DNA from 4 places in the Arthrobacter sp. P1_H7 genome. Region 2 is predicted to be linked to each of the others. Evidence: riboswitches for the same ligand, from Rfam matches in the RefSeq annotation. Region 2 holds a riboswitch; each other region holds the start of a gene.
The links. A riboswitch is a leader RNA that binds a small molecule or an ion and turns the genes downstream of it on or off. The one in region 2 is predicted to bind S-adenosylmethionine.
Positions count from the first base shown of each region.

Region 1: another riboswitch for S-adenosylmethionine. It lies ahead of AC1DXI_RS03665 (aminotransferase class V-fold PLP-dependent enzyme); the one in region 2 lies ahead of AC1DXI_RS02030 (bifunctional o-acetylhomoserine/o-acetylserine sulfhydrylase).
Region 3: another riboswitch for S-adenosylmethionine. It lies ahead of AC1DXI_RS11885 (DUF1737 domain-containing protein); the one in region 2 lies ahead of AC1DXI_RS02030 (bifunctional o-acetylhomoserine/o-acetylserine sulfhydrylase).
Region 4: another riboswitch for S-adenosylmethionine. It lies ahead of AC1DXI_RS13455 (methionine ABC transporter ATP-binding protein); the one in region 2 lies ahead of AC1DXI_RS02030 (bifunctional o-acetylhomoserine/o-acetylserine sulfhydrylase).

Region 1 covers NZ_JBFUCO010000003.1:156,060-163,817, reverse strand. The annotation lists gene AC1DXI_RS03705 (PadR family transcriptional regulator) at 1-399, shown strand, start outside; gene AC1DXI_RS03700 (50S ribosomal protein bL37) at 515-589, shown strand; gene rsrA (mycothiol system anti-sigma-R factor) at 677-937, opposite strand; gene AC1DXI_RS03690 (sigma-70 family RNA polymerase sigma factor) at 934-1,686, opposite strand; gene AC1DXI_RS03685 (DoxX family protein) at 1,935-2,483, shown strand; gene aroA (3-phosphoshikimate 1-carboxyvinyltransferase) at 2,491-3,894, shown strand; gene rsgA (ribosome small subunit-dependent GTPase A) at 3,878-4,993, shown strand; gene hisN (histidinol-phosphatase) at 5,070-5,900, shown strand; SAM riboswitch class IV at 5,978-6,091, shown strand; gene AC1DXI_RS03665 (aminotransferase class V-fold PLP-dependent enzyme) at 6,126-7,589, shown strand; gene AC1DXI_RS03660 (class I SAM-dependent methyltransferase) at 7,670-7,758, shown strand, end outside.
Region 2 covers NZ_JBFUCO010000002.1:288,006-295,763, reverse strand. The annotation lists gene AC1DXI_RS02030 (bifunctional o-acetylhomoserine/o-acetylserine sulfhydrylase) at 1-965, opposite strand, end outside; SAM riboswitch class IV at 1,026-1,141, opposite strand; gene AC1DXI_RS02025 (VOC family protein) at 1,312-1,950, shown strand; gene AC1DXI_RS02020 (CPBP family intramembrane glutamic endopeptidase) at 2,074-2,841, opposite strand; gene AC1DXI_RS02015 (histidine phosphatase family protein) at 2,952-3,632, shown strand; gene hutI (imidazolonepropionase) at 3,655-4,869, opposite strand; gene AC1DXI_RS02005 (NAD(P)/FAD-dependent oxidoreductase) at 4,881-6,026, opposite strand; gene AC1DXI_RS02000 (glycine C-acetyltransferase) at 6,519-7,730, opposite strand.
Region 3 covers NZ_JBFUCO010000010.1:208,902-216,659, reverse strand. The annotation lists gene AC1DXI_RS11910 (energy-coupling factor transporter transmembrane component T family protein) at 1-779, shown strand, start outside; gene AC1DXI_RS11905 (UDP-N-acetylglucosamine 1-carboxyvinyltransferase) at 927-2,450, shown strand; gene AC1DXI_RS11900 (glutamate--cysteine ligase 2) at 2,501-3,685, shown strand; gene AC1DXI_RS11895 (O-succinylhomoserine sulfhydrylase) at 3,714-4,922, opposite strand; gene AC1DXI_RS11890 (rhodanese-like domain-containing protein) at 4,923-5,342, opposite strand; gene AC1DXI_RS11885 (DUF1737 domain-containing protein) at 5,339-5,587, opposite strand; SAM riboswitch class IV at 5,696-5,809, opposite strand; gene AC1DXI_RS11880 (ATP-grasp domain-containing protein) at 6,128-7,084, shown strand; gene AC1DXI_RS11875 (aminodeoxychorismate lyase) at 7,157-7,758, opposite strand, start outside.
Region 4 covers NZ_JBFUCO010000012.1:26,751-34,508, forward strand. The annotation lists gene AC1DXI_RS13435 (O-acetylhomoserine aminocarboxypropyltransferase/cysteine synthase family protein) at 1-522, opposite strand, end outside; gene sfnG (dimethylsulfone monooxygenase SfnG) at 522-1,739, opposite strand; gene acs (acetate--CoA ligase) at 1,750-3,816, opposite strand; gene AC1DXI_RS13450 (CoA-binding protein) at 4,123-4,548, shown strand; SAM riboswitch class I at 4,646-4,735, shown strand; gene AC1DXI_RS13455 (methionine ABC transporter ATP-binding protein) at 4,876-5,685, shown strand; gene AC1DXI_RS13460 (methionine ABC transporter permease) at 5,678-6,343, shown strand; gene AC1DXI_RS13465 (LLM class flavin-dependent oxidoreductase) at 6,390-7,758, shown strand, end outside.

The sequences.
Region 1 (7,758 bases), on a different contig from region 2:
CTGAACCGCCGTCGGGACGAACTCGCCGGCGTCGAGAACGACATCTCGGCGTCGGTCCGCCGGCTTGCCGACAACCTGCGCCAGGACATCCGCGTCAACATGCGCGGCCTCCGGGCCGACCTTGCGGCGACGGCGGAGGCGGCCCGGACCTCGGCCCGCGCCGCGGGTTCTGCCGGCGGGACAGGCACTGCCGGCGGCGCGGGCAGCCCGTGGTACTCCCCGGAGGGCGAGCGGCGGCTGAAGGAGGCGGAAATGCTGGTGCAGGCGTTCCGTGACGACATGCGGGTGGAACTGCGGCGTCATGCCGGGAGCCGTCCCGTCACCGCCGTCACGCTCGAAACGGTCCGGACCGTGCTGGACCAGGCCCGGATCTCGATCCGCAATTCGTTGGACGGCTGAGATCGGGCCCAACCCGTCACGGCCCGTAGCGCGGGTTCCCCGGTTCGCGGCGGGTGCCGCGATGTGGGAGACTTGAGGGCAGCTCTTTTGAGTACCAAGATTAAGGAGGCCAGCTATGAGCAAACGTGCACGTAAACGTCGTGACCGTAAGCGTGGCGGCGCGAACCACGGTAAGCGCCCCAACGCCTAAGCAAAGCTTGGAATGACAGCTTTAAACGAATGACCCCGGAATCCGCACGGATTCCGGGGTCATTCGTTTATGCCGGTACAGGCCGGCTCAGGCTTCCACAGTCCGGATCGAGTGAATCCGGTCCAGGATGGAGTTCTTGAGGTTTTCCGGAGCCGCTTCGGTGCACGAACGCTTGACCATCACGCGGATGACACATTCGAGGTCGTACTGTTCCAGGCACTCCGGGCAACTGTCCAGGTGGTCCTTGATCTCTGCGATGTCTTCACGCGTGAGCGCACCATCCAGATATTCGTAGATACGTTGCATCCGGGCGTCATCGCAATCGCCCAGTCCCTGGCAGTCGCTCATTTCCTGTTCTCCTGTTTGTTGCTGTCGGCCGCGGCGCTTGACTCGGTGGCGGCCCTGAATCCTCGTTCGGCGGCATAGTCCGCCAGCATGTCCCGCAGCATCTTCCGGCCGCGGTGCAGCCGGGACATGACGGTCCCGATGGGGGTGTTCATGATGTCTGAAATTTCCTTGTACGCGAAACCCTCGACGTCGGCGAAGTACACGGCCAGCCGGAACTCCTCCGGAATCGACTGGAGGGCGCGCTTCACATCCGAATCGGGCAGGTGGTCGAGGGCCTCGGCCTCCGCCGAACGCAGTCCCGAGGACGTATGCGACTCGGCGCGGGCCAGCTGCCAGTCCTCGATGGTGTCCGAATTCGACTGCAGCGGCTCGCGCTGACGCTTCCGGTACAGGTTGATGTACGTGTTGGTGAGGATGCGGTACAGCCAGGCCTTCAGATTGGTTCCGGGCTTGTACTGGTGAAACGCGGAGAACGCCTTTGTATACGCCTCCTGGACCAGGTCCTCGGCGTCGGAGGGGTTCCGGGCCATCCTCATGGCCGCCGAATACAGCTGGTCCACGTACTGCATCGCGTCACGTTCAAAGCGCACCCGGCGCTCTTCCGCGGACTCGGTGGAGACATCAAGGGGCTTCCCGTCCACCTCGGTCTCCAAGGCGGCGGACGCGCCGGCATCAGGTGTCTTGGTGGGCGTGGCGTCGTTTCCGGCAACCTCGTGCATGGCCGCAACGGCCGGGTCCATGGTGCTCATTGCGTTCAAGTCTACTGTCACCTTCCGCCGGGCACCCGGAACCGCCGGAAGCGCGAGGGTCCATGATTGCCCGGAACCGGCTTCCGGTTCCGTCCTGTCTTTGACCAGAGTCAAATCTCCGCCTTCGTTGGCCTGCTGGGATCTGCCTTTCACAACCACGTCCTGCGGGCAAATATTCCGCAAAAGTGCAAGACTAGAACCGGTTCTCCCGCAGTGAAGCCGCTGTTCGTCCATCCAGGAGGAAATTCATGTCGTTTGTCCGCTTTCTCGCCCGGCCCATGCTCGCTTCCAGTTTCGTCCTCGCCGGCATGGACAAGCTCAAGAATGCGGATGACACTGCGGCCCAGCTGTCCCCCCTGTTGCGCCGTACGGCCGACGCCCTGCCGTTCCAGCCGAATGAAAAAGTCGTGGCACGCGTGATCGGCGGCACCCAGATCGGTGCCGGCGTCTGCTTCGCCCTCGGCAAGTCCGCCCGGCTGGCGGCCACCCTGCTCGCCGTCATTTCGATCCTGAACGGCTACGTCGAATGGCGCAGCGCGGACATCTCCTCGAAGGAAGCCCGCGACGCCCGCCGCAAACAGCTCCTGAAGAACGTCTCCCTCACCGGCGGCGCGCTCCTCGCCGCGGTCGATACCGCCGGCAAGCCCAGCCTGGCCTGGCGCGCCGGGCACCTGGCCGCGGATGCCAAGAAGAGCGCCGGACACCTCGCCGCCGATGCCCGCAAGACCACCAACAAGCAGCTGAAGAAGGCCGACAAGGTCGTCCGCAAGGCCGTAGACCACTCTGCCGGAGCCTAAGACGGTAATGACTGGCACCACCCCCTCAGCAGCTGCCCCGTCCCACCCTGCCAGCGTCGGTCCGCACTGGTCCGCCCCCTTCGCCGCACGGCCGGTCGATGCCACGGTCACCGTTCCGGGATCCAAGTCCCTGACCAACCGGTACCTCGTGCTCGCCGCCCTGGCGGACGGCCCGTCCCGGCTGCGGGCACCACTCCACTCCCGGGATTCCGCGCTGATGATTGAGGCCCTGCGTCAGTTGGGGGCCACCGTTACGGAGGTTCCCGGCGACGGCGCCTTCGGCCCCGACCTGGAAATCGTCCCGATCAGCATGGACGCCGCCGCTGCGGACACGGCGATCGACTGCGGCCTCGCCGGCACGGTCATGCGCTTTGTGCCTCCGGTGGCGGCGCTGCGCCGTGGTGAGTCCCGTTTCGACGGCGACCCGCACGCCCGCAAACGCCCCATGGGCACCATCATCGAGGCCCTGGCCGGCCTGGGTGTGGCAGTGACCGCGCCAGACGGCGGTCGGGCGTCGTCATTGCCGTTCACCGTCCACAGCACGGGCGAGGTGCGCGGCGGCCACCTGATCATCGATGCCAGCGCTTCGTCCCAGTTCGTCTCCGCCCTGCTGCTGGCCGGGGCACGCTTCACCGAGGGACTCCACCTCGAACATCAAAGCCGGGAGCACGCCGGCAAGCCCGTGCCGAGCCTGGACCACATCAACATGACCGTGGCCGTGCTGCGCGGCGTGGGCGTGGCGGTCGATGACTCGGTGCCGAACCACTGGGTTGTCTCCCCCGGCCCGATCCGCGCCTTCGACGTCCGGATCGAGCAGGATCTCTCAAACGCCGGCCCGTTCCTCGCGGCGGCCCTGGCCACCGGCGGCACCGTGCGGATCCCGAACTGGCCCGCGGAAACCACCCAGGTCGGTGATCTGTGGCGCGGCATCCTTACCGCCATGGGCGCCACCGTGACAGTGGACGGCGGCACCCTGACCGTCAGCGGAGGGCCGGAGATCAAGGGCGGCGACTTCGACGAGACCAGCGAGCTCGCCCCCACCGTGGCCGCACTCTGCGCCCTCGCCGCCGGCCCCTCGCGGCTCAGCGGCATCGCCCACCTCCGCGGCCACGAAACGGACCGGCTCGCCGCCCTCGTCGCCGAAATCAACCGCCTCGGCGGCGACGCCGAAGAGACCGCCGACGGCCTCATCATCCGCCCGGCCGCGCTGCACGGCGGTGTGGTGCACAGCTACGCGGACCACCGTATGGCAACCGCCGGCGCCATCCTCGGCCTTGCCGTACCGGGCGTGGAGGTCGAGGACATCGCAACCACGGCCAAGACCATGCCCGATTTCCCGCAACTCTGGGAAGCGATGCTGGCACAGGGACCCGCCGCAGATGAGGACACCGCCGGTGGCACGCAGCACTGATTCCTGGGACGAGTCCGACGTCCGGATCCGGCCGAACAAGAAGGGCACCCGCCCCCGCACCAAGGACCGGCCCAGCTACGACGACGCCGTCACCGGACGCATCATCACCGTTGACCGCGGCCGCTACACCGCCGTCGTCGGCGAAGGGACCCCGGACGAACGCAAGATCATCGCGGCCCGCGCCCGGGAGCTGCGCCGCAACCCCGTGGTTGCCGGCGATTTCGTCTCCCTGGTCGGCGACGTCACCGGCGAGCCCGACACCCTCGCGCGGCTGGTCAAGATCCAGGACCGCAAGACACTGCTGCGCCGCAGCGCCGACGACACGGACCCGATCGAACGCGCCGTCGTGGCCAACGCCGACCAGCTGGTGGTGGTGGTCGCCGCCGCCAACCCCGAGCCGCGGACCGGTTTCATCGACCGCGCACTGGTGGCCGCGTACGACGCCGGCATTGAGCCGCTGCTGCTCGTCACCAAGGCCGACGTCAAGGATCCCGCCGAACTGCTGTCCAACTACCAGCACCTCGATTTTCCCGTCATCATCTCCAAGACCGCGGACTCCGCCGCTTCCGGCATCGACGCCCGCTCCGACGACGGGCTCTCCGCCCGGCTCGACAAGGACGCGGTGTCCCAGCTGCGCGACTACCTCGACGGCAAGGTCACAGTGATGCTGGGCCATTCCGGCGTCGGCAAGTCCACCATGGTCAACGCCCTGACCGGGGCCGAGCGGGCCACGGGAGGCGTAAACGCGGTAACCGGCCGCGGCCGCCACACGTCCTCCTCGGCACTGGCGCTCAAGGTCAACGATGCCCCGGCGGGCAGCTGGATCATCGACACCCCCGGTATCCGGTCCTTCGGCCTGGCCCACGTGGACCCCGACCGGATCCTCCGTTCCTTCCCGGACCTGGAACCGGGAACCGATGACTGCGAACGCGGCTGCAAGCATGACTCCACCGCCGTCAACTGCGGCGTCGACAAATGGGTTGCGGCCGGGCACGCGGGGCCCTCGGGACCGGCCAGGCTCGCGTCCCTGCGCCGGCTGCTGGGCACGGACCCGCGGATGGAAGCACAGGAAACCAAGGAACTGGGCACCGTCTCCTAGCCGGCCCGGCCACCGGGCTGCGGCGCCGTGCCGCGGCCTCCCGCCCGGCAGCCCGGTTTGACGGTAGTTTGGAACCATGAGCCAACCCGCTTCGAGCTACAACGATGACCTGCGCCTTGCCCATGTACTGGCAGATTCGGTCGATTCCCAGACCATGAGCCGCTTCAAGGCGCTCGACCTTCGGATCGAGACGAAGCCCGACCTCACACCCGTCACCGATGCCGACAAGTCCGCGGAAGAGGCCATCCGCGGCCAGCTCTCCCGGTCACGTCCGCGGGACGCGGTCCTGGGCGAAGAATTCGGCAGCTCGGGCCACGGTTCCCGCCGGTGGATCATCGACCCGATCGACGGCACCAAGAACTTTGTCCGCGGCGTCCCGGTCTGGGCCACCCTGATCGCCCTCGTCGATGAGGGCGAACCGGTGGTCGGCGTAGTCAGCGCGCCGGCACTGGGCAAGCGCTGGTGGGCCGCCAAGGGTGCGGGCGCCTACACGGGCCGCTCGCTCGCCGCCGCCACACGGTTGAAGGTATCCAATGTCTCCAATCTCGAGGACGCCTCGCTGTCCTACTCCAGCCTTGGCGGCTGGAAGGAACGCGGGAACCTGGATGAGTTCCTGGGCCTGACCGAGGAAGTGTGGCGGACCCGCGCCTACGGTGACTTCTGGTCCTACTGCCTCGTGGCCGAGGGTGCCGTGGACATCGCCTGCGAGCCCGAGCTGAACCTCTACGACATGGCCGCCCTGGTCCCGATCGTGACCGAGGCCGGCGGCCGCTTCACCTCGCTCGAGGGCGAGGACGGACCCTTCGGCGGCAACGCCCTGGCCACCAATTCGATCCTGCACTCGGAAGTCCTCAAGCGGCTCAACCCCGGACTCGACGACCTCTTCCCGGCCCACCCCAACAACTGAACCGCGCCCGTAATAATCCGCTTCACAATCGGCGGCCGCCTTTTCCCCGGCTGCGCGGATGTCCTACGCTCGATGCAGGTCACGAGTGCCAGCGCTAAACCCCGGTTTGCTGGCCGGCAACCCTCCAGTCGCGGTGGGGTGCCCCGGGTGACGACCTGGCCGGTCCGGAACGGACCCGGCAAGCGCGGATTCCCACGGTGTGGGGTCCTGTTCGAGTGAGGTCCCATGACAACTGCCATTTTCCCCGTTGCCCCCGAATTCCATGCCGCCGGTGCAGAACAGTCTGCAGGGCAGGCTGATGGCCGCCTCGCCCTCGCGGCCCGCCCGCTGGCCGCCGTTACCGGGGCGGAAATCCAGGCGCCGCTGATCACCGGCGGCCACACCCGCTACGCCAACCTCGACTACGGCGCCTCCGCCCCGGCCCTGTCCGTGGTCTCGGCCTACCTGAACGAAATCCTGCCGTACTACGCCAGCGTGCACCGCGGCGCCGGCTACGCATCGCAGATCAGCACGTCCGTCTACGAGAACGCCCGGGACATCGTGCGGGACTTCGTCGGCGGCCGGCCGGACGATTCCGTGATCTTCACCCGCAACACCACCGATTCCCTGAACCTGCTGGCTGGCTGCCTGCCGCTGCGCGACGGACGGCCCGCGGGCGAGGTCGTCTACCTCGACATCGAGCACCACGCCAACCTCCTGCCCTGGCAGAATGTCCCGCACCGCAGCGTCGTGGCCGCCCCTACCCTCGCGGCCACGGTGGACCGCCTGCGCGACGAGCTGGCGCGCGGGGACGTCAGCCTGCTGGCCGTCACCGGCGCTTCCAACGTCACCGGGGAGATCCTGCCGATCCGGGCCCTGGCCGCGCTGGCACACGAGTACGGCGCCAGGATCGTTGTCGACGCCGCGCAGCTGGCCCCGCACCGGCGGATTGACATCGCCGCGGACGGCGTCGACTACCTCGCCTTCTCTGGGCACAAGCTGTACGCCCCGTTCGGCGCGGGCGTGCTGGTGGGGCGGACGGACTGGCTCGACGCCGGCACCCCGCACCTGGCCGGTGGCGGCGCGGTCCGCGACGCCCGGCTCGACTCCGTCAGCTGGACCACGGGACCTGCCCGGCACGAGGGCGGCTCGCCGAACGTCCTTGGCGCGGCGGCCCTCGCCCGTGCCACCCAGGTCATTGCAGCCCTGGACCCGGAGCAGTGGCAGGCCCACGAGGACGCCATCCGGTCCTTCCTCGTCGAAGGCCTCCAGGGCATCGACGGAGTAACCGTGCACCGGATCTTTGCCGATTCGCCTTCCGCTTCTTCCTCCGAAGGCGGTCAGCCGGGCACCGGCACGATCGGCGTCGTGAACTTTTCCGTGGAAGGCTTCGACGCCGGGCTGGTGGCCGCCTACCTGTCGGCTGAACACGGCATTGGCCTGCGCGACGGCCGCTTCTGCGCCCACCCGCTGCTCAAGCGGCTCGGCCTGCCCTCCGGCTCCCTGCGGGCCAGCTTCGGGCTGGGCTCGCGGCTGGAGGATGCCGAACGCCTGCTGGCCGGCCTGCAGCAGCTGCGGCAGAACGGACTCGGCTGGGACTACGTGGTGGACGCCGGCCGCTGGGTGCCGGCCAACGATACCCGCAGCTACCCCCACTGGGCGCCGAACACCCCGGGCACCGCCGGCGCTGCGCCCTGCACCCTCGACTAGCGCAGGATCAGGGCCCGGCGCGGGTGCGGTAAATTCGAAAGGTATCTGAAACAAGCAGGACCTTCCGAAGGAGATCGCACGTGGCAAGCGCCGGCCCCAGGCTGCACAGTGAAGCTAGGCTGCACAGTGGACCTAAGCTGCACAGCGGGCGGCGCCAGGAACTCGGACA
Region 2 (7,758 bases):
TCGTCCCGCCCCTCCAGCCATTGCGCCACCTTGGTGGCGTTGGCCACGTGGCGCTCCACGCGCAGGCTCAGCGTTTCGATGCCTTGGGCGATGAGGAAGGCGTTGAACGGGGACACCGCGGAGCCGAGGTCGCGCAGTAGCTGGACCCGGGTCTTGAGGATGTAGGAAAGATTCGCGCCCAGTGCGCCGTCGGCGCCGAGGTCGCGCGCGTAGACCAGGCCGTTGTACGTGGGGTCCGGGGTGTTGAAGCCGGGGAACCGCTCCGGGTCCTTCCCGAAGTCGAAGTTGCCGGAGTCCACGATCACGCCGGCGATTGCGGCGCCGTGCCCGCCGAGGTACTTGGTGGCGGAATGGACCACGATGTCCGCGCCCCACTCGATCGGCCGGATCAGGTAGGGGGTGGAGAGCGTGTTGTCGACGACCAGCGGCACGCCGGCCTCGTGCGCCACGCGGGAGACGCCCTCGATGTCCAGCACGTCCTGGCGGGGGTTGGAGACCACTTCGCCGAAGAACAGCTTGGTGTTGGGCTGGACGGCGTCCCGCCACTGGTCCAAGTTGTCCGGGTCCGCCACGAAGGTCACGGAGATGCCGAACTTCTTCAGCGTGTGGGCGAGCAGGTTGTAGGTTCCGCCGTAGAGACTGGGGCTGGCCACCACGTGGTCCCCGGCCTCGGCGATATTGAGGATCGCGAACGTCTCGGCGGCCTGGCCGGAGCTGAGCAGCAGGGCCGCGAGGCCGCCTTCGAGGCTGGCCACGCGCTGTTCGACGGCGTCCTGGGTGGGGTTGCCGATCCGGGTGTAGATGGGCGCGAGTTCGGCGAGCGCGAAGCGGTTCGCGGCGCTTTCGGCGCTGGGGAACACGAACGACGTCGTCTGGTAGATGGGCAGGGAACGCGCGCCGGTGGCGCTGTCCGGCTCCTGGCCGGCGTGGATCTGGCGGGTTTCAAAGGACCAGGCGTTGGACATTGATGCTCCTCGAGTCACTGGGCACAGCACCGGCCGGGGCTTTCGGCCCGGACCGGACTGGCGCCGCGCTTGCCCTCCGGCGGGCGCCGGGCGGCCAGGTCTTCACCCGGGGCACCCCACCGCGATACGAGGGTTGCCGGCCAGCAAGCCGGGGCTGTGCGCTGGCACTCATGACCTGGCTTCAGTGTAGGAATGGCGGCGGAGCCTTGGATAGCTTTGTGACGAAGATGAAGACGGTCTCCCTGTCGGCGCTTCCCGGGCCGCCCCGGTCAGCGCCCCCGGACGTCCCATGACGGTTAGGGGAGCCTAAGCTGAGAGGTCCATCACAAAGTGCCAAGATGATGGCATGCGCATGGATCACGTCTCTTACGCCTGTGAACACGATGGCTTGGCAGCCACCACTGAACGTATTGCGTCTGCCCTCGGCGTTGAAGCCGTGAAGGGTGGAGTGCACCCCCGTTTCGGGACACGCAACATGATTATCCCGCTCGCGGGACACAAGTACCTGGAAGTCGTGGAGGTCCTGAACCACCCGGCCTCCGACAAGGCCCCGTTCGGCCAGGCCGTCCGGGCACGTTCCGAGGCCGGCGGCGGCTGGATGGGCTGGTGCGTCGAGGTTGACGACCTGGCCCCGTTCGAGGAGAGGCTCGGCCGCGCCGCCGTCAACGGCAACCGGAAGTTTCCCGACGGCCGCGAACTGGTCTGGAAGCAGATCGGCATCCTGGGGCTCATCGCCGACCCCCAGGTGCCCTACATGCTCAAGTGGGAGGGCGACCCGGAACTGCACCCGTCCAACGCCTACGCGAGCGATGTCAAGATGTCCGCACTGACCATTGCCGGTTCGGCAGCCCGCGTCACGGAGTGGCTGGGCGAACCAGTTGAAAAGCCGCTGGAAGACGTCGCCGTGAACTGGATCGCGCCGCACGGTACTCCCGGCATCCTCTCCGTCACCTTCGAGACCGCCTCCGGAGCGGTCACGATCTAACGCTCCACCTGCCCCACGCTTCGGCCGCCATCTCTTAGGTGCCAACGATGTCACCTAGGAGACGGCGGCCGAGATCATTTAAGGCCGGGCGACGGCGCGTCCCAAGCGTGCCGGACCACGCGCTCAGCCCAGGCCCACGGCCTTGCCGAACAGGCTGAACCCCACGAACGCCACGGTGTCCAGGATGGCGTGGGCGATCACGAGCGGCATCACCCGTTTGGTCCGCGTGTACACCAGCGCGAAGACGACGCCCATCACCGCGTTGCCGATGAACGGCCCGAACCCCTGGTACAGGTGATAGCTGCCGCGGAGCAGGGCGCTGGCGGCAATGGCGGCCGGCACGCTCCAGCCCAGTTTCCCGAGCCGGTCCAGCAGGTACGCCACCACAATCACTTCCTCGACCACCGCGTGCCGGATCGCGGAGAGGACCAGCACCGGCACGGTCCACCAGTACGCGTCCAGGGCGCTGGGGATGATCGCCGTCGTGATCCCCATCGCCCGGCCCGCCGCGTAGAGCCCCAGGGACGGAATGCCGATCAGCGCGGCGAGTCCCAGGCCCTGCAGCAGGTCCTTGCCGGGCCGGGCGAAGTCGAAGCCGATCCTTCGGAACGCCGAGGTCCCGCGCTGACCGGCCGGCCAGTGCTCGGTGAGGAAATAGATCACGAGGGCCACCGGGACCAGGGCGAAGACGATGTCCAGCAACTGGTACGTGAGGTCGAAGTATTCGCGCGCGCTCTGCGAACGGTTCAGCGTGGATGTCCCCTGGGCCAGCGGCGCCGTGGTCATCTTGTCCAGCAGCTGCACCAGGGAGTAGACCGCGGACTGCCCCAGCGACAACCCCAGGACAATCAACACTTCGAACCGCAGCCGACGGCGGGAGGGAACCAACATGGTTCTATCTTGCCTGCACTTGCCGATAGTTTGCTGGTGCCCGCGTGGTGCCGGCCGAACGGGGTTGTGCCTGCGGCACTTGCTTTTTGGGAGCCCTATGCTTGGGGACTATGAGCGCGCCCCGGAAAATCATCATGATCCGGCACGGCCAGTCTGCCGCCAATGCCGACACCTCGATCTACAACCGTGTTCCGGACTACCGGATCCCGTTGACACCCCTGGGCCTGGAGCAGGCCACCGCGGCCGGGAAAGAGGTCCGGCGTCAGCTGGACGGCCGCCCGGTGTGCGTCTACGTCTCCCCGTACCTGCGCGCCTACCAGACCCTCGAGGCGCTGAATCTCGGCCCGCTCGTGGAGCGGGTGATCGAGGAACCGCGCCTGCGCGAACAGGACTGGGCGAACTTTCAGATCGCCGGCGACATTGAGGACCAGAAGGAGCTCCGCAACGCCTACGGGCACTTCTTCTACCGCTTCCGCGAGGGCGAGTCCGGTTCCGATGTGTATGACAGGATTTCCTCCTTCATGGAAACCCTGCACCGGCACTGGTCCAAGCCCGGCTATGCCCCAAACGCGCTGTTCGTGACGCACGGCTTGACCATGCGGCTGTTCTGCATGCGCTGGTTCCACTGGTCGGTGGAATATTTCGAATCCTTGAACAACCCGGAGAACGCCGAGGTCCGCACCCTGCTGCGCACCGCGCGCGGGAAGTACGAGCTCGACAAGCCCTTCACGCAGTGGGAGAAGAGGCGCGTGGACGAGACCGTCCTGGACGCGCCGCCCATGATGTTCTAGGGCCCGTCGGCGGACCGGCCGGCTAACGGATGGGCTGCGCTACACCGGCCCGCCACACCGCGTGCGTCAAGGGGATGCCGGGCCGGTAGGCCAGGTGCGTGGCGGAAGGCGCGTTGAGCAGGTGCAGGTCCGCCCGGTGTCCGACGGCGACCGAGCCCACCGCGCGTTCGCCGTCGACGTCGTTCCCGGACTCCCGGCCCAGGGCCAGCGCGCCGCCGTAGGTCGCGGCGCGCACCGCCTCGTGGACGCTGAGCCGCATCTGCAGCACGGCGGTGGTGACGCAGAACGCCATGGAGCTGGTGTAGGACGTGCCTGGGTTGCAGTTGGAGGCCAGCGCCAGCTGCACACCGGCGTCGAGCAGTTCCCGGCCGGGGGCCAGCGGCTGCCGGGTGGAAAGATCGCAGGCCGGCAGGCAGGTGGCAACCGTGCCGCGCGTGCCGCTGCCGGCGGCGTCCCACCCGGACCAGCTGGCGGCGAGGGCATCGACGTCCGCGGCCGAAAGGTAGTTCACGTGGTCCACGCTGGCGGCGCCGACCTCCACCGCCAGCCGGACGCCCGGGCCCTCGCCGAGCTGGTTGCCGTGGACGCGCAGCCCCAGCCCGGCGGCCTTGCAGGCCAGGAGCACCCGGCGGGACTGGTCCTCGTTGAAGGCGCCCTGCTCGCAAAAGACGTCGGCCCAGCGGACGTAGGGCCGGACTGCGGTGAGCATCGGCCCGCAGACCAGCTCCGTGTATTCCTCCGCGTCCATCCCGGCGGGCACGAGGTGCGCCCCCAGGTATGTCACCTCGTCCGCCACGGTGGAGGCGATGCGGGCGCTGCGGGCCTCGTTCTCGAGGTCCAGGCCGTAGCCGGTTTTGGTCTCCAGGTAGGTGGTGCCCTGCGACACGGCCTCCGCGACGCGGCCCATCGCCAGCCGGGTGAGGTCGAAGTCGCTCGTGCTCCGGGTGGCGCCGGTGGTGACGGCGATCCCGCCGGCGCTGTAGCTTTGTCCCGCCATCCGGGCCTCGAACTCGGCCGTGCGGTCCCCCGCGAAGATCAGGTGCGTGTGCGAGTCGACCCAGCCCGGCAGGAGCGCCCGGCCCCCGGCGTCCACCCGTTCGTCCGCGGCCGGGGCGTCGGCTGCGGGGCCGAGCCAGGAAATCCGCTCCCCCTCGATCACCACCGCCGCGTCGCGGAGGACGCGGTGTTCCGCGTCCTGGGTCATCAGTTCGGCGATATTGGTGATGAGGGTACTCATGGATCCATTCTTCAGCGCCGGATGGACCAGCGGGTCGCGGCCAGCGCCTCCGCTGTCCGGGATGCCGGACTGGCGTCCCTTGCCGGGGACACCGGCGGGGGCACAGCCGTGGCCGTGGCGGCGGAACCCTGGCCGGCGAGGATCAGCCCGGCGGCCAGCTCCGCGACGCCGGATGAGGTCTGGAAACCGTACCCGCCCTGGCCGGCGAGCCAGAAGAATCCGGTGGCCTCGGCGTCGAACCCCACCACGGGGACGCCGTCGGCCGCCTCCGTCCGCAGCCCCGTCCACGCCGTGCGGACGTTCCGGATCCCGAGTGTCGTGATCGTGTTGAGCCGGGCGACGAGCCGTTCGACGTCGCCGGGATAGGGCCGGGCGTCCTCGGGCCCGCTCGGCACGTGTTCGGCGGGCGAGATCAGGACTTGGCCGCCGTCGGGCCGGAAGTAGAAGCTGTCATCGGCCGCCGCCACCATCGGGCAGGCCTCCGGGAGGGGATTCTCGACGTCGACGATCGCCGCGGTGCGCCGGTACGGCTGCAGGCCGAGCTTCTCGACGCCGCTGAGGACGGCGAGCTCGTCGGCCCAGGCACCGGCGGCATTGACCACGACGGCGGACTGGAAGCCTTCCTGCCCGGCGCCAAGTTCCCAGCCGGTGCCGAGGCGCTGGGCCGAATGGACCCTGGCGCCGGTGATGATGTCCACGCCTCCCGCTTCGGCACGGCGGCGGTGGTCCTCGAGCAGCACGGGGGCGTTGCAGGCGAAGGATCCGGTGTCCAGCCCGGCGGCGCTGAACGAGTCCGGGACCAGGGCCGGGCACAGATCCAGTGCCTCGGCGTGGGTGATCCGGCGCATGTGGCCGCTGGCCTCCGCCCGGACGGTGGCGTCGTCCCCGATCAGCATGAAGCTGCGCGGGGTGAGCACCGGCTCCGGACGTCCGGCGTCCTCGGCTGCGATGAGGTCGAGCGTCCGGACGGTCAGTTCCTGGACCACGGGCGGGCCGTAGCTGGGAATCAGTTGCCGGGCCGAGCGGGCCGAGGTGTGGTAGGCCAGGGTCTGCTCGGCTTCGATCAGGGCCACGCGGCATTGCCCGGCCAGGGTGGAGGCAAGGGACAGGCCGGCGATCCCGCCGCCGACAATTACGACATCGTAATGAGCTGACATGGTCCCATCCTTGCAGATTCTCGGGTCAGGCCGTGCCGCGACCTGCGCCCGGGCGGCAGTAGCCGACAAGACGCCAGTGGATCGTTCGAAGGTGGCCGACGTGCCATCGCCACGTTCCGCACCGCTGGACATGTCCCTTCCTCGTCCGCACGACTGGCCATGTCCCCCGTTGCCGCGGGCCGGCCCGGGATATGCCCTTCCCTGGTCCGCACGACTGGGCATGCCCCCCCCCGTTGCCGCGTGCCGGCCCGGGACATGCCCTTCGTTGCTCGTGGCCGTTGGACATAGTGGCATTATGTCCAGTCCTCGCCGCCGGAGCTGGGCATGTCCCGCGGACAAGCCTGTGGAGAAAGCCGGGGTGAACGCGCAAGGCCGGGCCGGGCCGGGCAAAGCCAGGATGAACGGGCGGGCCGGGCCCCTGGAGTGGGGCCGGGCCCCTGGAGTGGGGCCGGACCCCGTGCTGAAAGTGGGGCCCGGCCTCAGGGATCCAGCCTAGGCTGCGCCCACCGCAGCGCGGCTGCGCACGAACGCCTGGACGCAGGCCTCGACGTCGTCGGCGCTGTGCGCGGCCGAAAGCTGGACGCGGATCCGGGCGGCGCCCTTGGGCACCACCGGGTAGCTGAACGCCGTCACGAAGACGCCGTTGTGGAGCATGGCGTCGGCCACCTTGGCCGCCATGACGGCGTCGCCGAACATCACCGGAACAATCGCGTGCTCGCCGGGGAGCAGGTCGAAGCCTTCCTCGGACATGCGGTTCCGGAAGAGCTCAGCGTTAGCGAAGAGCTTGCCGCGCAGTTCGCCGGAGCTTTCCACGAGGTCCAGGGCCTTGAGCGTGGCCGCGACGATCGCCGGGGCCAGCGAGTTGGAGAACAGGTACGGGCGGGCCTTCTGGCGGAGCATCGCCACGACCTCGCCGCGGCCGGAGACGTAGCCGCCTGAGGCGCCGCCGAGGGCCTTGCCGAACGTGCCGGTGTAGATGTCCACACGGTCCGAGACGCCGGCGTGCTCCGGCGTGCCCGCACCGGTGGCGCCCATGAAGCCGACGGCGTGGGAATCGTCCACCATGACCAGGGCGTCGTACTTGTCGGCGAGGTCGCAGATCGCTTCGAGTGGGGCGAGGAAGCCGTCCATCGAGAAGACGCCGTCCGTGACGATGATCTTGCGGCGGGCCGGGTTCTCCTGCGTAGTGGCCTCAATCAGCTTCGATTCGAGGTCCGCCATGTCCTGGTTGGCGTAGCGGAAGCGCTGGGCCTTGCAGAGCCGGATGCCGTCAATGATGGACGCGTGGTTCAGGGCGTCCGAGATGACGGCGTCTTCCGGGCCGAAGAGGGACTCGAACACGCCGCCGTTGGCGTCGAAGCAGCTGGAGAACAGGATGGTGTCCTCGGTGCCGAGGAACGCCGAGACGCGCTTTTCCAGTGCCAGGTGCAGGTCCTGGGTGCCGCAGATGAAGCGGACGCTGGCCATGCCGAAGCCGCGCTCGTCCATCGCGGTCTTCGCCGCAGCGATGATGTCCGGGTGGTCGGCGAGGCCCAGGTAGTTGTTGGCGCAGAAGTTCAGCACGTCGGCGCCGGACTCGCCGATCTGTCCGGCCTTGATGCGGTTGGCCTGCGGCGAGTCGATGTGCCGCTCGGTCTTGAACAGACCGGCGCTGCGGATCTCATCGAGTTCGTGCTGCAGCTGGTCCTTGATGGCTGAATACATGGGTTGGCTCCTCGGCTGGTTGGATGCG
Region 3 (7,758 bases), on a different contig from region 2:
GCAACCATGCGCTGCTGACCCGCGCCAACCCGCTCGCCAAGTTCACGGCGGTCACCCTGATCACCCTGGTCCTGGCGCTGTCCATTGACTGGGTTTCGGCGTCGGTGGCGCTCGCCTTCGAACTGCTGCTCCTGCCGCTGGCGGGCCTGACCGTCGCCTTGCTGTGGCAGCGCGGCTGGCCGCTGATCCTCGCGGCGGCGCTGGGCGGCTGGAGCACGGCCATCCTGGCGCCCGATTCCGGATCCGTCCTGCTCGATGCCGGGATCTGGTCCATCAGTGCCGGTTCCCTGCAACTGGGGATCGGCTTCATGCTCCGCGGGCTCGCCATCGCATTGCCTGCGGTGCTGCTGATGAGCTGCACCGACCCCACGGACCTGGCCGACGCCCTGGCCCAGAACGCAAAACTGCCGCACCGGTTCGTCCTGGGAACCCTGGCCGCCATGCGGCTCGTCGGGATCATGGCCGAGCAATGGCAGACCATCGGCATGGCCCGGCGGGCCCGCGGCGTGGGCTCAAGCGGCAACCCCTATCAGCGGTTCCGCGCCATGCTGGGCCAGAGTTTCGGTCTGCTGGTGCAGGCGATCCGGAGCGCCTCGCGGCTCGCGGTGACCATGGAGGCCCGCGGGTTCGGCGGCGCCGAGCGGACCTGGGCCCGGCCGTCCACGTTCAGCGGACTCGACGCCTGGGTGCTGCTGGGCGGACTCGGCATCGCGGCTGCCGCCGTCGCCGCGGCCCTCGGCGCGGGCACCTGGAACCTCGTCTTCCTCACCCGCCAGTAACCGGCGCCGCCGCCGGGGGAGCGCCGGAGGTCCGGGGAGTTGCGGCGCCGCGCCCGGTTATCGCATGGTGCGGGTATTCGTGTGAGATTGGCGCCATTCCGGCCGGAATTGCTGCGATTGATAAATCATGCGTGATATTTTCGGGGCATGACTCAACCGACTGCTGAACACGTAGGCATCCTGCTCCGCGAGGCGCGCGGGGCCAAGGGCTGGACCCAGGGACAACTCGCTGCCGAGCTCGGCACCAGCCAGAGCGCCATCGCCCGGATGGAACAGGGCAAGCAGAACCTGAGCCTGAAGATGATCCAGCGCCTGGAGGCGATCGTCGGGCACAGCATCGTCAAGGTGGGCCGGCCCCAGATGACCCACCTGCGCGTCGAGGGCGGCCGCACGCTCGCCGGCGCGGTGGACGTCAACAGCAGCAAGAATGCCGGCGTCGCGCTGTTGTGCGCCAGCCTCATCAACCGCGGCACCACCACCCTGCGCCGGCTGGCCCGGATCGAGGAAGTGAACCGGATCGTGGAGGTGCTGACCAGCATCGGCGTCGAATGCACCTGGCTCAACGCGAACGACCTCCAGATCCGCCGCCCCGCGGTCCTGGACCTGGCATCCATGGATGTGGAGGCGGCCCGCCGGACCCGCAGCGTCATCATGCTCCTGGGCCCGCTGCTGGACGAGGCCGACACCTACCGGCTGCCCTACGCCGGCGGCTGCGACCTCGGCACCCGCACCGTGCAGCCGCACATGCAGGCGCTGCGCCAGTTCGGCCTCAGCGTGGAGGCGAAGTCCGGGTTCTATGCGGTGCAGGCGCCGCCGTCGGACGGTCACGACCGCTCCTTCGTGCTCAGCGAACGCGGCGACACCGTCACCGAGAACGCCATCATGGCCGCAGCCCACCGCCGTGGCACCACCATCATCCGCAATGCCAGCCCGAACTACATGGTGCAGGATCTGTGCTTCTACCTGCAGATGCTCGGCGTCGACATCGCGGGGGTTGGCACCACCACGCTGAAGATCACCGGACGCCCGTCGATTGACGCCGACGTCGAATACTTCCCGTCCGAGGACCCGATCGAGGCGATGAGCCTCATCACCGCCGGCATCGTGACGAACTCGGAAGTCACCATCCGCCGCGTCCCGATCGAGTTCATGGAAATCGAACTGGCCACGCTCGAACAGATGGGCCAGCGGCTCGAGGTTTCCGGGGAGTACTTTGCCCGCAACGGCCGCACCCGCCTGGTGGACGTCACCACCAAGCCTTCGGAGCTGCGGGCGCCGGAGGACAAGATCCACCCCATGCCCTTCCCCGGCCTGAACATCGACAACCTGCCCTTCTTCGCGGTGATCGCCGCCAACGCCCACGGCCAGACCATGATCCATGACTGGGTCTACGAGAACCGGGCCATTTACCTGACCGAACTCAACAAGCTCGGCGCCCAGGTCCAGCTGCTCGATCCGCACCGCATCTACGTCAACGGGCCCAGCAAATGGCGTGCGGCCGAGGTGGGCTGCCCGCCGGCGCTCCGCCCCGCCGCCTGCCTGCTGCTGGCCATGCTGGCCGCCCGTGGCGTCTCGGAGCTGCGGAACATCTACGTCATTGAGCGCGGCTATGAGGACCTGGCTGAGCGGCTGAACACCATCGGCGCGAAGATCGAGTACTTCCAGGACTGAGCCCGCATTGGTTTGGGGCGTTTCGGCGGATCCTGACGCACAATAGATTCATGCGCACCTTCGGCGTGGAGGAAGAACTGCTGATAGTGGACCCCGAATCGGGGATGCTGCTTGCCCTCGCTGACCTCATGCTGCCGAGTCTGGTGCCGCCGCAGCAGGAAGCCGCCAGGGTTCTCCCGGCCCAGAAGCCGGTCCACGAAGGCGCCGATTTCAGCTACGAACTCAAGCTCGAACAGATCGAGACCCAGACGCATCCGTGCCTGGAGTACACGGAACTGCTCCGGCAGCTCAGGCGTGGCCGGGCCCTCGCGGACCAGGCCGCCCGGGCGCACGGCGGCCGCGTCGCAGCCCTGGCCACGTCGCCCCAAGGCTCCGCCACGCACCTGACGCCGAATCCCCGCTATATGACCATGCAGCAGCGCTTTGGGCTCACCGTCCGGAACCAGCTGACCTGCGGCCTCCACGTCCACACCTTTGTGGAGTCCCCGGAGGAGGGCGTGGCCGTGATGGACCGGATCCGCGACAAACTGGCCGTGCTGATAGCACTCAGCGCGAATTCCCCCTACTGGAACGGGGCCGAGACCGGATTCGAAAGCTACCGCACGCAGGCCTGGAACCGCTGGCCGGGCTCGGGTCCCACGATGATCTTCGGCAGCCTCCCCGTCTACCGCCGCGTGGTCACCCGGCTGGTGGAAAGCGGCGTCCTGATGGATGAGGGAATGGTCTATTTCGACGCGCGGCTGTGCCGTCAGCATCCCACCGTGGAGATCCGGGTCGCGGATGTCTGCCTGCGGGCCGAGGACGCTGCCCTCATTGCCGTGCTGGTGCGCGCCCTCGTGGAGTCGGCGGCGCGGGAATGGAACGACGGCGTCGATCCCGCCCCCGTGCCCACACTGCTGCTGCGGATGGCCGCCTGGCAGGCCAGCAATTGCGGACTGCGCGGGGAGCTCCTGGACTTCGGAACCTTCACCCCTGCCCCGGCCGCGGACGTGGTCAGGGCGCTCGTGGACTTCGTGGCCCCGGTGCTTGAGGAGCAGGGCGAGCTGGAGCTGGCGCGCGAGGGCGTCGAGCGGATTCTGGCAGAGGGCACCGGTTCGCAGCTGCAGCGCGGCCCGTTCCGGGCCGGTGGCCTGCCCGCCGTCGTCGAGCGGGCCATCGAACTGACCACCGAGGGGCCCGTCACCGAAGGGCCGGCCGATAATCGTTCGCCCCTGGGCCGGTTGCGCCCGGCCTGACCGGGAGCCGGCACCCGGGGAAGTACACCTAGACCTGCTTGAGTGCCTGGCCGAGGTCGCGGATGAGGTCCTCGACGTCCTCCAGGCCCACCGAAAGCCGGACCACACCGTCGCTGAGCCCGATCGCCGCGCGGCCTTCCGGACCCATCGCGCGGTGCGTGGTGGTGGCCGGGTGCGTGATGAGCGTCTTGGCGTCGCCGAGGTTGTTGGAGATGTCGATGATCCGCAGCGCGTCCAGGAGTGCGAACGCGGCCTGCTTCGCCGTGCGGCCGGGGGAGGGCTGCAGTTCCAGGGTGAGTACCGTCCCGCCGGCCTTCATCTGCTGCACCGCCAGCCGGTACTGCGGGTGGGACGGCAGCAGCGGGTACTTTACCCAGCCGACCGCAGGCTGTCCCTCGAGCCATTCGGCCAGGCGCAGCGCCGAGGCCGAGGAATGGTTGACGCGCAAGGCCATGGTCTCCAGGCCCTTGGTGAGCACCCAGGCATTGAACGCCGAAAGCGCCGGACCGGTGTGCCGCATGAGCTGTTTGACGGGCCCGTCGATGAATTCCCTGGTGCCCAGGATGGCCCCGCCCAGGACCCGGCCCTGGCCGTCGATGTGCTTGGTGCCGGAGTAGACCACCACGTCCGCGCCGAGGTCGCCGCAGCGCTGCAGCAGCGGGGTGGCGAAGACGTTGTCTACCACCACCGTGGCGCCGGCCGCATGCGCCAGTTTGCTCACGGCGGCGATGTCCACGATTTCCTGCATGGGGTTCGACGGCGACTCGAAGAACACCGCGGTGGTCGGCTCGGACAGCGCGGCTTGCCACTGCCCCAGGTCCGGGCCGTCCACGAAGACCGTCTCGACACCCCAGCGCGGCAGGATCTCGTTGAGGATCACGAAGCACGAGCCGAACAGCGAGCGGGCCGCGACCACCCGGTCCCCGGCCGCCAACAGCGCGCCCAGGGCGGTGAAGACGGCGGACATGCCGGACGCCGTCGCAAAACACGCCTCCGTTCCCTCGAGCAGCCGGAGCCGCTCCTGGAAGGTGGCGACGGAGGGGTTGCCGTAGCGGGAGTAGACGAAGCGCTCGTCCTCCCCGGTGAAGGCGCGCTCGGCGGCGGCCGCGGACTCGTAGACGAATCCTGAGTTGAGGAAGATCGGCTCGGTGGTTTCCTGGAAGCCGGTGCGGTCAAGGCCGCCGCGGACAGCCTGGGTGTCGGCCGCCCAGCCGGCGGCGTCGGGATTGAAAGTCACTTAAATCTTTCCGAGGTTGGTGGGCAGGCCGCGGTTCTTCCAGCCGTTGACGGTGCGTTCGCCGAAGCGGTCGGTCTCGCCTTCGAAGCCCTCGAGGACGTTGTACGAGGTGTAGCCGGCGGCCGTCGCGGCCGTCGCGGCGGCGATCGACCGGGCACCGGAGCGGCAAAGGAACACCAGCTCGACGGCGATGTCCTCCGGCGCCTGCTGCCTTAGCTGTTCCACGAAGTGCGGGTTCGGCGTGCCGCCGGCGAGGTTCCACTGGATGAAGAGCGGATCGTTGCGGCTTTCGCCCGCGGCCGCGGTGTCCGGGATGCCGATGTTGGCCCATTCGCCCTCGGTTCGGACATCCACCAGGATGGCTCCGGCCTCCAGCTTGGCCCACGCCTGATCCGGGCTGAGGTCTCCGGCGTAGCTCATGCGTGGCCCGCGAAGGCCCCGTCGGCGCCAAACTCGTCGGCGTCGAGCTCATCAACCGCATTGGCCACGGCGGCGTCCGCACTTGCAATCGCGGCGGGCAGGACCAGCGCCTGCGCCACGATCACGGTGCTTCCGTTGAAGCTGGCGGCGGGGCTTCCGTGCAGCACATAGCCCTCGGCCAGGGCGGCTGACACCCGCTCGCAAAAGGCGCGGTCATCCGCGCCGGTGAACAGGCGGTAGGCCAGTCTTTCCTCGCCGGCAGGTGGTGCACTGGGTGCAGTGCTGGGGGCTGCGGCGGGGACTGTACTGGTGGCTGTTGTGGGTATTGACGTGTCGGTCACGACGGATCTCCTCTTTCACGCTTGCAGCTCGAATTCTCGATTGCCGAGTATTCACCTGAGGCACCCCGCCGCGAAAGGGAGGGTTGCCGACCGGCCAGTCAGGGCTTGGCACCGGTTCTCATTACTCCCCAAAAACGTAACACCTGCGACGCCGGCCCGCACCGCCGCCGTCGTCATGTTCCGTAACCGGGCCGTGGCCCGGGCGAGTAGTGGCGGGCTCCAGTTTCGGGTACTGCCCACTCGTGTCTGCCGGGACGTTTCGCCGTCTACTGGGGGGATTAGGTCCGACGCGTCGGCCGGCGCTGCAGGTGATTCTGGCAGTTTGTGAATCGAGCAGTCCGTGAAACGACTCGTCTGTCCATCAACAGGCTGTCTGAGAATCGGTGGCTGGAACGGTCGGAGCCGCAGCCGCGGTCCGGCCGGTGACGGCGGAATGGAGCAATAGTGGACCCGCGCATACTCGTTACCGGGATTACAAGCGCCGCCGGACGGGCCGTCGCGGCCCAGCTCGAAGCCCGGGGCCTCCCGTACCTCGGCTCCGATGCCCGCGCCGACACCCGTCAGGCCGGGGAGGCTCCCGCCGCCGCCGCGGTCAGGCTCCTGCCGGCGACGGACCCGGACATGATCCTGGACCTGCGCCGGCTGGTGGACCGCGAAGCCATCAACGTCATCATTCCGACCCTCACCGTGGAACTCCCGGTCCTGGCCGCGGCCCGCGCCGGATTCGCCCAGGACGTGCGGATCATCGTGGGTGATCCTGCCGCGGTGGCCCTCGCCAACGATCAGCTTTTCACCACCTGGGCGCTGCAGGCAGCCGGCATTCCGGTGCCCCGGTTCGCGGTTCCGGGCGACCTCGCCGCCGCGCCGGCATCCCTCGCCGGCCTCAGCGGCCCCGTGGTGGTCAAGCCGCGGGTCTTCAAAGGCTCCCATGGTGTCCACCTGCTGGCCGGAACCGCCTCTGTTAGCTGGAAGAACATGCCGGCGGGGCAACTGGTCCAGGAATTTATCCCGGGCGCCGACTACGTGTGCCTGGTGTTCGGCACCCCGGCACGCAACGCGATGGCCCCGGTGGCGGTGGTCCTCGAGAAGACCAGGACTCCGTATGGACGCGCCGGCAGCGACGAAGTCAGCCGGAGGGTGCCGGCGAATCAGGCCGGGGATGTGCGCAAGCTGGGTCTGGCCGCCGTCCGCACGCTCGGGCTGACCGGGCCGGTCCAGGTCCAGATCCGCCGCCGAACCGACGGAACGCCCGTGGTGCTGGGTGTCTGCGCGACCCTGGGCGAGAACAGCACGTGGGCCCCGGAAATGCTCGACGCCGTGCTGGCAACGTTCACCCTCCCGGCATTCAACCCGGCCTCCTTCCGCCGGTGCCCGGCAGTGCCCGCGGACGCCCTGGGGTGAGCGCAACACCAACGCGGGGTCACTTACGGCCCATCCGGGGACATGGGATGGGCCGTACCTGACCCCGCGTTGCTATTCGATGGTGGCGAAGAGGGCGTTGAGTTCGGCCGTGAGCTGGCGCCGCAGTTCCGGGGTGCCGATTTCCTGGCCGTCGATGTGGTTCACCGGGGCCAGGAGCCGGATGCTGGAGATCAGCCAGACCGCATCGGCGTCCAGCAGGTCCTTCGGCTCCAGCGGGCCGTAGCCCAGCTCCCAGCCGGCGGCCTTGGCGGCGGTGAACAGGGCGCCCTGTGACGTGCCGGGCAGGATGCCGCTGTCCAGCTGGGGAGTGATGAGCCGCCGGACGGTGCGGACGCCGCCGGCGCCGTCGTCCGAGGTTTCCAGGTGGGCCAGCAGAACGGTCGACGTCGGACCCTCCAGCACCCGGCCGTCCGCGGACGTGAAGATGACGTCGTCGGCGCCCTGCCGGTGGGCGTAGCGCAACGCCGCCATGTTCACGGCGTAGGAAAGGGTCTTGGCGCCGAGCAGGAGCCACGGGGCGCGCTCGCCGACTTCACTGTCGTAGCCGCGGTCCAGCAGGATGACGTCGATCCCGGTCTCGCGCTGCCGGCGGCCCGCGGCCGCTGGCGCGGAGGCCTGGACCCAGCACGTGGGGGCAGCCGCGCCCTCCGGCC
Region 4 (7,758 bases), on a different contig from region 2:
CGCCACCTTCGCGAGGGCCGCGAGGTCCTGGACTTCCGAGGACGGGTTGGCCACCACCTCCACGAAGATCGCCTTGGTGTTCTCCCGGACCGCGGCGGCGTAGTCCGCCGGATCGGTGCCGGCCACGAACGTGGTGTCCACGCCAAAGCGGCGCAGGGTGACGTCCAGCTGGGTCACCGTGCCGCCGTAGAGCTGGGAGGCGGCCACGATGTGGTCTCCGGCCTGGGTCAGCGCGGCAAAGGTGATGAACTCCGCCGCCATCCCCGAGGACGTCGCCACCGCGCCGATGCCGCCCTCCAGGGAGGCGATGCGCTCCTCGAACGCGGCCACGGTGGGGTTGCCGATCCGGGAATAGATGTTGCCGTATTTCTGCAGCGCGAAGAGGTTCGCGGCGTCCTGGGTGTCCTTGAACACGAAGGAGGTGGTCTGGTAGATCGGCACCGCCCGGGCGCCGTGCTCGGCGTCGGGGGTGCCGCCGGCGTGCAGCGCGCGGGTGCGGAATCCGTACTTGCGGTCAGCCATTACGCGTTCACCAGCTTGCTGGTAGTGCCGGCGTTTGCCGCCGGGGTCCGGGACAGGTCCAGCTCGACGCCGTTCTTCCGAGCGAGGTCGGCCTCGAGTTCGCGGACAATCGGCAGGACGTCCTGGCCGAACGCGGCGACTTCCTCCTGGAAGTGCAGGTAGCCGGTCAGGAACAGGTTCACGCCGATCTTCTTGTACTCCACGATCCGCTCGGCGATCTGCTCCGGGGTGCCGATCAGCTGGGTCTTGAAGCCGTCGTTGTACTGGACCAGGTCCTCGAAGCTCGAGTCGGCCCACATGCCCTTGCCGTCCTTGGTGGACGCCCCGGCTTCCTGGACGGCGGCGCGGAACCCCTCCACGGCGGGCTTGTGCGCCTTCTCGACGATCTCGCGGAGGGTGTCGCGGGCTTCCTTCTCGGAATCCCGGGCGATCACGAACCCGTTGAGGCCAAACTTGGGAGAAGGCAGATTGGGCTGGGCGTTCCCGGCCCCGCGCCCGCTGTCGCCGGCGGCGGCGACGACGCCGGCGATGTTCTCCTTGAACCCCTCGAGGTCCTTGCCGTTGGAGAAGTACCAGTCAGCCACCCGGCCGGCGGTGGCCTGCGCGGCCGTGGAGTTGCCGCCGAAGAAGATCTCCGGGTGCGCCCGGCCCGGCACGTCCACCGGTGCCGGGTTCAGGGTGAAGTCGGTGATGTTGTAGTACTTGCCGGACTGGCTGTAGTCCTGCTCGGTCCAGAGCCCGCGGAGGACCTTGATGAACTCCTCGGTGCGGACGTAGCGTTCGTCGTGTTCGAGCCATTCGAGACCGAAGTTGGTGAATTCATCCTTGAGCCAGCCGGAGACGATGTTCACGGCGGCGCGGCCGTTGGAGATGTGGTCCGCGGTGATGATGTACTTCGCCAGCACGCCGGGGTGCCACATGCCCGGATGGACGGCGGAGATCACCTTGAGGCGCTCGGTGGCGGCCAGCAGCGCCAGGCTGAACGAGGTGGCCTCGTGCTGCTTGTCCGCGCCGTAGGAGGCGGCGTACCGGGTTTGGGTCAGGGCGTATTCGAAGCCGGAGTTTTCCGCGATCCTGGCCAGCTTCTTGTTGTACTCGAAGTCCCAGCCAGTGCGCTGTTCGATGGTGGACACCACCAGGCCGCCGGAGACGTTGGGGACCCAGTAGGCGAACTTGAGCGGTTCGGAAAGACGGGCGACGTTGCTGATCTCAGTCATGGGTGTTCCTTTACTTCCGGGTGGGGCTTGCTGTTGCCAGGAATTCCGCCGCGCGGTCGCGCAGCACATCCTGGATGCCCGCGATGGATAGTTCGTTCTGCAGCGAGGTGGTGTCACCGAGCGTTGTGCCTTCGAACAGCTGGGTCAGCAGCCGGCGCATGATCTTGCCGCTGCGGGTCTTCGGCACATCGGGAACGACGACGACGTCCCGCGGCTTCGCGATCGGCCCGATCTGCTTCGCGACGTGGTTGCGGAGCTCCTCAGCAAATGAGTTTGGGCCCACGCCCGCAGGGTTCCCTGCCCGAGCTTGCGAGGGGAGGGTGCGGGTGGGGACCACGAACGCGACGATCGCGTGGCCGGTCTTTGGGTCCGCGACCGGGCAGACGCCGGCCTCCACCACGTCCGGGTGGGAGACGAGCGCCGATTCGACCTCGATGGTGGAGAGCAGGTGTCCGGAGACGTTGAGGGTGTCATCCACCCGCCCGAGGATCCAGATGTCGCCGTCGTCGTCATACTTGGCGCCGTCACCGGCGAGGAACCAGCCCTGCTCGGCGTATTGGCGCCAGTACGAATCGAAGTACCGGCGCGGGTTGCCCCAGACCGTCCGGGCGATCGCGGGGCCGGGGGAGTCCACCACGATGAAACCCTGTACGCCGGGCGGCACCGTGTTGCCGGCGTCGTCCACGATTCGTGTGCTGACGCCGGGCAGCGGGCGGGCCGCGCAGCCGGGTTTGAACGCGGTGTCCGTCGGCGCGGGGGAGAGGATGGTGGCGCCGGTTTCGGACTGCCACCAGGTGTCCACCATCGGGGCGGTGCCGGCGCCGATGTTGGCCCGGAACCAGCGCCAGGCCTCGGGGTTGATGGCCTCGCCCACCGTGCCGAGCAGACGGATGGAGGAGAGATCGTACGTGGCCGGGACGCCGTCCGGGAACCAGCCCATGAGGGAGCGGACCAGGGTGGGCGCGGTGTAGTACTGCGTGACCGCGTAGCGTTCGATGATCTCGAAGTGCCGGCCCGGGTGCGGGGTGTTGGGTGTGCCCTCGAAGATGACCTGCGTGGCGCCGTTGGAGAGCGGGCCGTAGAGCTCGTAGGTGTGCGCGGTGACCCAGGCGAGGTCGGCCGTGCACCAGTGCACGTCCTTCTCCCGCAGCGCCGGGTCGGGGTTGCTGAACAGGTGCTCGAAGCTCCAGGACGCCTGCGTGAGGTAGCCGCCGGAGGTGTGGACCAGGCCCTTGGGCTTGCCGGTGGTGCCGGAGGTGTACATGATGAACAGCGGCGTCTCGGCGTCGAACGCCTCGGCCACGTGAGTCTCGGAGGCGGACCCGACGGCGTCGTGCCACCACACATCGCGGCCCGCGGTCATCGGGACGGTGTCCAGTTCGCCCGCGGGAGTGGTCCGGTTGACCACCAGGACGTGTTCGATGGCGTTGTCGCCGGAGACGGCGGCGTCCGCGTTGTCCTTGACCGGCACGGCGGTGCCGCGGCGGAACTGGCCGTCGGTGGTGACCAGGAGCTTGGCGCCGGTGTCCTCGACCCGGAACTTCAGGGCCTCCGCGGAGAACCCGCCGAAGACCAGGGAATGGATGGCGCCGATGCGGGCCACGGCGAGGGTGATGATGACGGTTTCGGGGATGACGGGGAGGTAGATGACCACCCGGTCGCCCTTGGTGATGCCGAGATCCAGGAGGACGTTGGCGGCTTTGGAGACCTCGCGCTGGAGGTCGGCGTAGGTGACGGCACGGCGGTCACCGGGCTCGCCCTCGAAGTGCAGGGCCACCTTGTCCCCGCGCCCCGCCGCTACGTGGCGGTCGACGCAGTTGTAGGCGACATTGAGTCTGCCCCCTTCGAACCAGGTGATCTGCGGTCCGATGCCGGCCTCGACGTCGGCCGGGACCCGGCGGTGCGCGGTGTGCCAGGGCTTGGCGCGCTCCATTGCGCCGCCGGGCACGTCCGCCCAGTCGAGGCGGAGAGCCTGGGTTTCCCAGAACGCAACCGTCTCTGCCTGGGCAGTTCCCGCCGTCGCGGCGGCGCCGTGCCGGGGAAAGGTGGGCAGGGCGGAATAATTCTCAGGGGTCATTGCTGCACTCCATCGGTCCTGGCAGTAGCACCCTTGGTCCCTCCGGTTCCCTCGAATTTGCTCGAAGGAGGGCGGAACAGTTCCGTGGGAATGGTCATCTCACGTCACCGGGGGTTGCTGCGGCGTCATCGATCCAGGTCTCTCGGCCGCTCGGGATGGTCATTACCTACTAGAACTTCAGATGCAGGATTCCACAAAATCGACGCCTGGGAGCGCTGTAATATTCGTTCACGCGGCCTGGGCCCGGTCGAAATCATTCATTTATTCGGCGATTGTCCGGAAAGGCCGCAGGAGTAAGGTTGATGCATGGCCCATGTTAACGATCCGGCAGTCATTGACCGCCTCATGCGAACCAAAGGCACGTGGGCGGTGGTCGGCCTCAGCACCAACGAATGGCGCTCGGCGTACGAAGTCTCCCTCTATGTCCGGGACCGGATGGGCATGACCATCATTCCGGTCAACCTTCCCGGCGACGACGTCCACGGGGAGAAGGGGTACCGTTCCCTGGCGGACATCCCGGCGGAGAAGCACCCGATCGACGTCGTGGACTGCTTCGTCAACTCCCACAGGGTGGGGGCCGTCATTGACGAGGCCATCGCCGTAGGCGCCAAAGCCGTCTGGCTGCAGCTGGGCGTCTTCGACGAGGCCGCGGCGGACCGCGCCAAAGCCGCCGGGCTGGACGTCGTCGTGGACGCGTGCCCGGCCCGCGAAGGCTGGCGCGTGGGCATCTAACGGCCCGGGAATGACGATCAACAGGTTGGGAAGAGTCGGTTACAAAATGTGACCGGCTTTTTCCGTATCCGCCGCATTGCCGTGTGAGATGGACTCGTAACCATCCCGAGCGGCTGAGAGATCTGGCTCTGTGACGCCGCAGCAACCCCCTCTTTGAGGACGGTGCTACCGCCAGGACCGATGGAGAACCACTGTGTTCTTAGGCTCCCGCGGCTTCGCTCAGCGCTGCCCGGAAGCCAGGACCCAGGGCTTTCCTCGGGCGAGCCCGGAGGAAATCATGAACACGCAGACAGCGGCAGCGCCGCGGCCCCGAGCAGGTGGGGGCCTGTGATCGAGATCCAGAACGTCAGCACGTCCTTCGCTTCGGCCGCTGGCCCCTTCACGGCCGTCGACGACGTCAGCCTGCACATCAGGCGGGGCACCATTCAGGGCATCATCGGGTTCTCCGGCGCCGGCAAATCCACGCTGCTGCGCAACATCAACCTCCTCGAGCGCCCGACGTCGGGACGCGTCCTGGTGGACGGCGTGGACTTGGTGACCCTCTCCGACGCCGAGCTCCGGACCAAGCGGCACGACATCGGCATGATTTTCCAGCACTTCAATCTCCTCAACAACCTCACGGCCCAGGAAAATGTGGAGCTGTCCCTGAAGTTCGCCGGCGTCGGGAAGGCAGAACGCCGAAGGCGGGCCGCCGAAACCTTGGAAATCGTGGACCTCGCCGACAAGGCGGGGACATATCCGGCCAAGCTCTCGGGGGGCCAGAAACAGCGGGTGGCGATCGCCCGCGCCCTCGCCACCGGGCCCAAGGTGCTGCTCTGCGACGAGCCGACGTCGGCTGTCGATCCCCGGACGACGTCATCGGTCCTGCAGTACCTGGCCGACGTCAACGCCGAATTCGGCATCACGATCGTGGTGGTCACCCACGAGATGAACGTCATCAAGGCCATCGCGGACAACGTCGCGGTCATGGAAGAGGGCCGGGTGGTGGAGCAGTTCGACCTCACCGAACTCCGGCGCCCCGGCTTCCACCCGGCGACGTCGATCGGCCGCTACCTGGTCTCCGATGAGATCCAGCTGGACCGCTCCGGGAGGGGCACCCACACCACAGCCGAGTCGGAGGGCCTGATCAATGTTTGACCGCGTCCTGGAAGTCCTGCCCGAAATCGGCGTCGCCATGGGGCAGACCCTCACCATGCTGCTGGTGGCCATCCCGCTGGCGGTGCTCCTCGGGACACCGCTGGGTGTCCTGCTCTACACCATCGGTCCCAACGGGCTCAAGCACCGGCCAAAACTGCACCGCGTCCTGGACGGACTGGTCAACCTGCTCCGCTCGTTCCCGTTCCTGATCCTGCTGATCGCGATCATTCCCGTGACCAGGTTCATTGTCGGCACGACCATCGGCACGGCCGCCGTCATTGTCCCGCTGACTCTCAACGCCATCCCCTATTTCGCCCGCTTTGTGGAACAGAACCTGAGCCAGCTCGGCGGCGGAGTGGTCGAAGCGGCACGGTCCATGGGCGCCAGCCGGTCCCAGATCGTCCGGGACGTCCTGATTGTGGAGGCGAAGCCCGGACTCGTCAGCTCCATCACCATCATGACCGTCAGCTTCATCTCCTACTCGGCGATGGCCGGCCTGGTGGGCGGCGGCGGAATCGGCGACTTCGCCATCCGGTACGGCTACTACCGCTACGAAACTCCGCTCATGATCACCGCGATTGTCCTGATGATCCTGCTGGTCACCATCGTTCAGCTGGGCGGGTCCTATGTTGCCCGGCGCCTGGACAAGCGCCTCTGAGCGTCCCGCAGCACCCTCTTCCCACCTCCCCAGCGGAAAGCACCCCATGACTTCAACACCCAGTACCCGCTTCGACGGACCCCGCCCCCGCCTGCTGATCAGCGCCTTCGTGATGAACACGTCCAGCCACATCATGGGCGGCCAGTGGCGGCGCCCGGAAGCCCAGCAGCACCGGTTCAACGAACTCCAGCTCTGGGTCGACCTGGCCCGCCAGCTCGAGGACGCGAAGTTTGACGCGATCTTCTTCGCCGACGTCGTCGGTCTCTACGGCGACTACGACGGCGGCTGGGCATCGCTGCTGAAAAAGGGACTGCAGGTGCCCTCCAACGACCCCCTCATCCTGCTGTCCGCGCTCGCCACCGGAACGCGGGAGATCGGGCTGGCCGCGACGTCGTCGGTGATCCAGAGCCACCCGTTCCAGTTCGCCCGGCAGATGTCCACGCTGGACCACATCAGCGGCGGCCGCGTGGCCTGGAACATCGTCACCAGCGTGCTGGAAAACGCGCACCGGAACTTCAACGCCACAGAGCTGACCAAGCATGACGAACGCTACGACTGGGCGGACGAATACGTCGAGGCCGCCTACAAATTGTGGGAAGGGTCCTGGGCAGACGATGCGCTGCTCCGGGACAAGGAGACCGGAGTCCACGCGGACCCGGAGAAAGTCAGCAAGATCTACCACCGCGGACCCCGGTACTCGATCGACGGGCCCCACCTCGCGGCCCCGTCGCCGCAACGCACCCCGGTGCTTTTCCAGGCCGGGAGCTCCGGCCGCGGCCAGCAGTTCTGCGCCGCCAACGCCGAGGCCACCTTCACCCTCGCGCCGAGCACCGAGGTGGCCGCGAAGTACACCGCGGCCGTCCGGGATCAGGCCGTTGCCGCCGGCCGCCATCCGGATGACGTGAAGTTCCTGCAGGGTATGCACTTCGTGGTGGGCGGCACCGAAGCCGAGGCGAACCGCAAAGCCGACGAACTCGAGGACAGCCTGGACATTGAGGCCCTGCTGGCCCACGTGGGCGGCGGGTTCGGCGTCGACCTCGGCGGCCTGCCGCTGGACACGCCGCTCGGTGACCTGGAGACCGAAGGCAGCCAGGGCCATCTCACGGCCATCCGCGCCTCCGTCCGTGGCGGCAACCCCACCCTCCGCGACATTGCGCTCTACCGCAGCCGGGCCAACCGGGTGGTGGGAACGCCGGACCAGATAGCCGACCGCCTCGAGCAGTGGCAGGACGCCGGAATCGACGGCATCAACATCATCAACCAGACCATCCCCGGCTCCTACACCGACTTCATCGACGGGGTGCTGCCGGAACTGCGCAGCCGTGGCCTGGCCCAGACCGGCTACGCGCCGGGAACCCTGCGCGAAAAGCTCTTCGGCGCCGGGCCGCGCCTCAACGGCCGCCACCCCGCCGCCG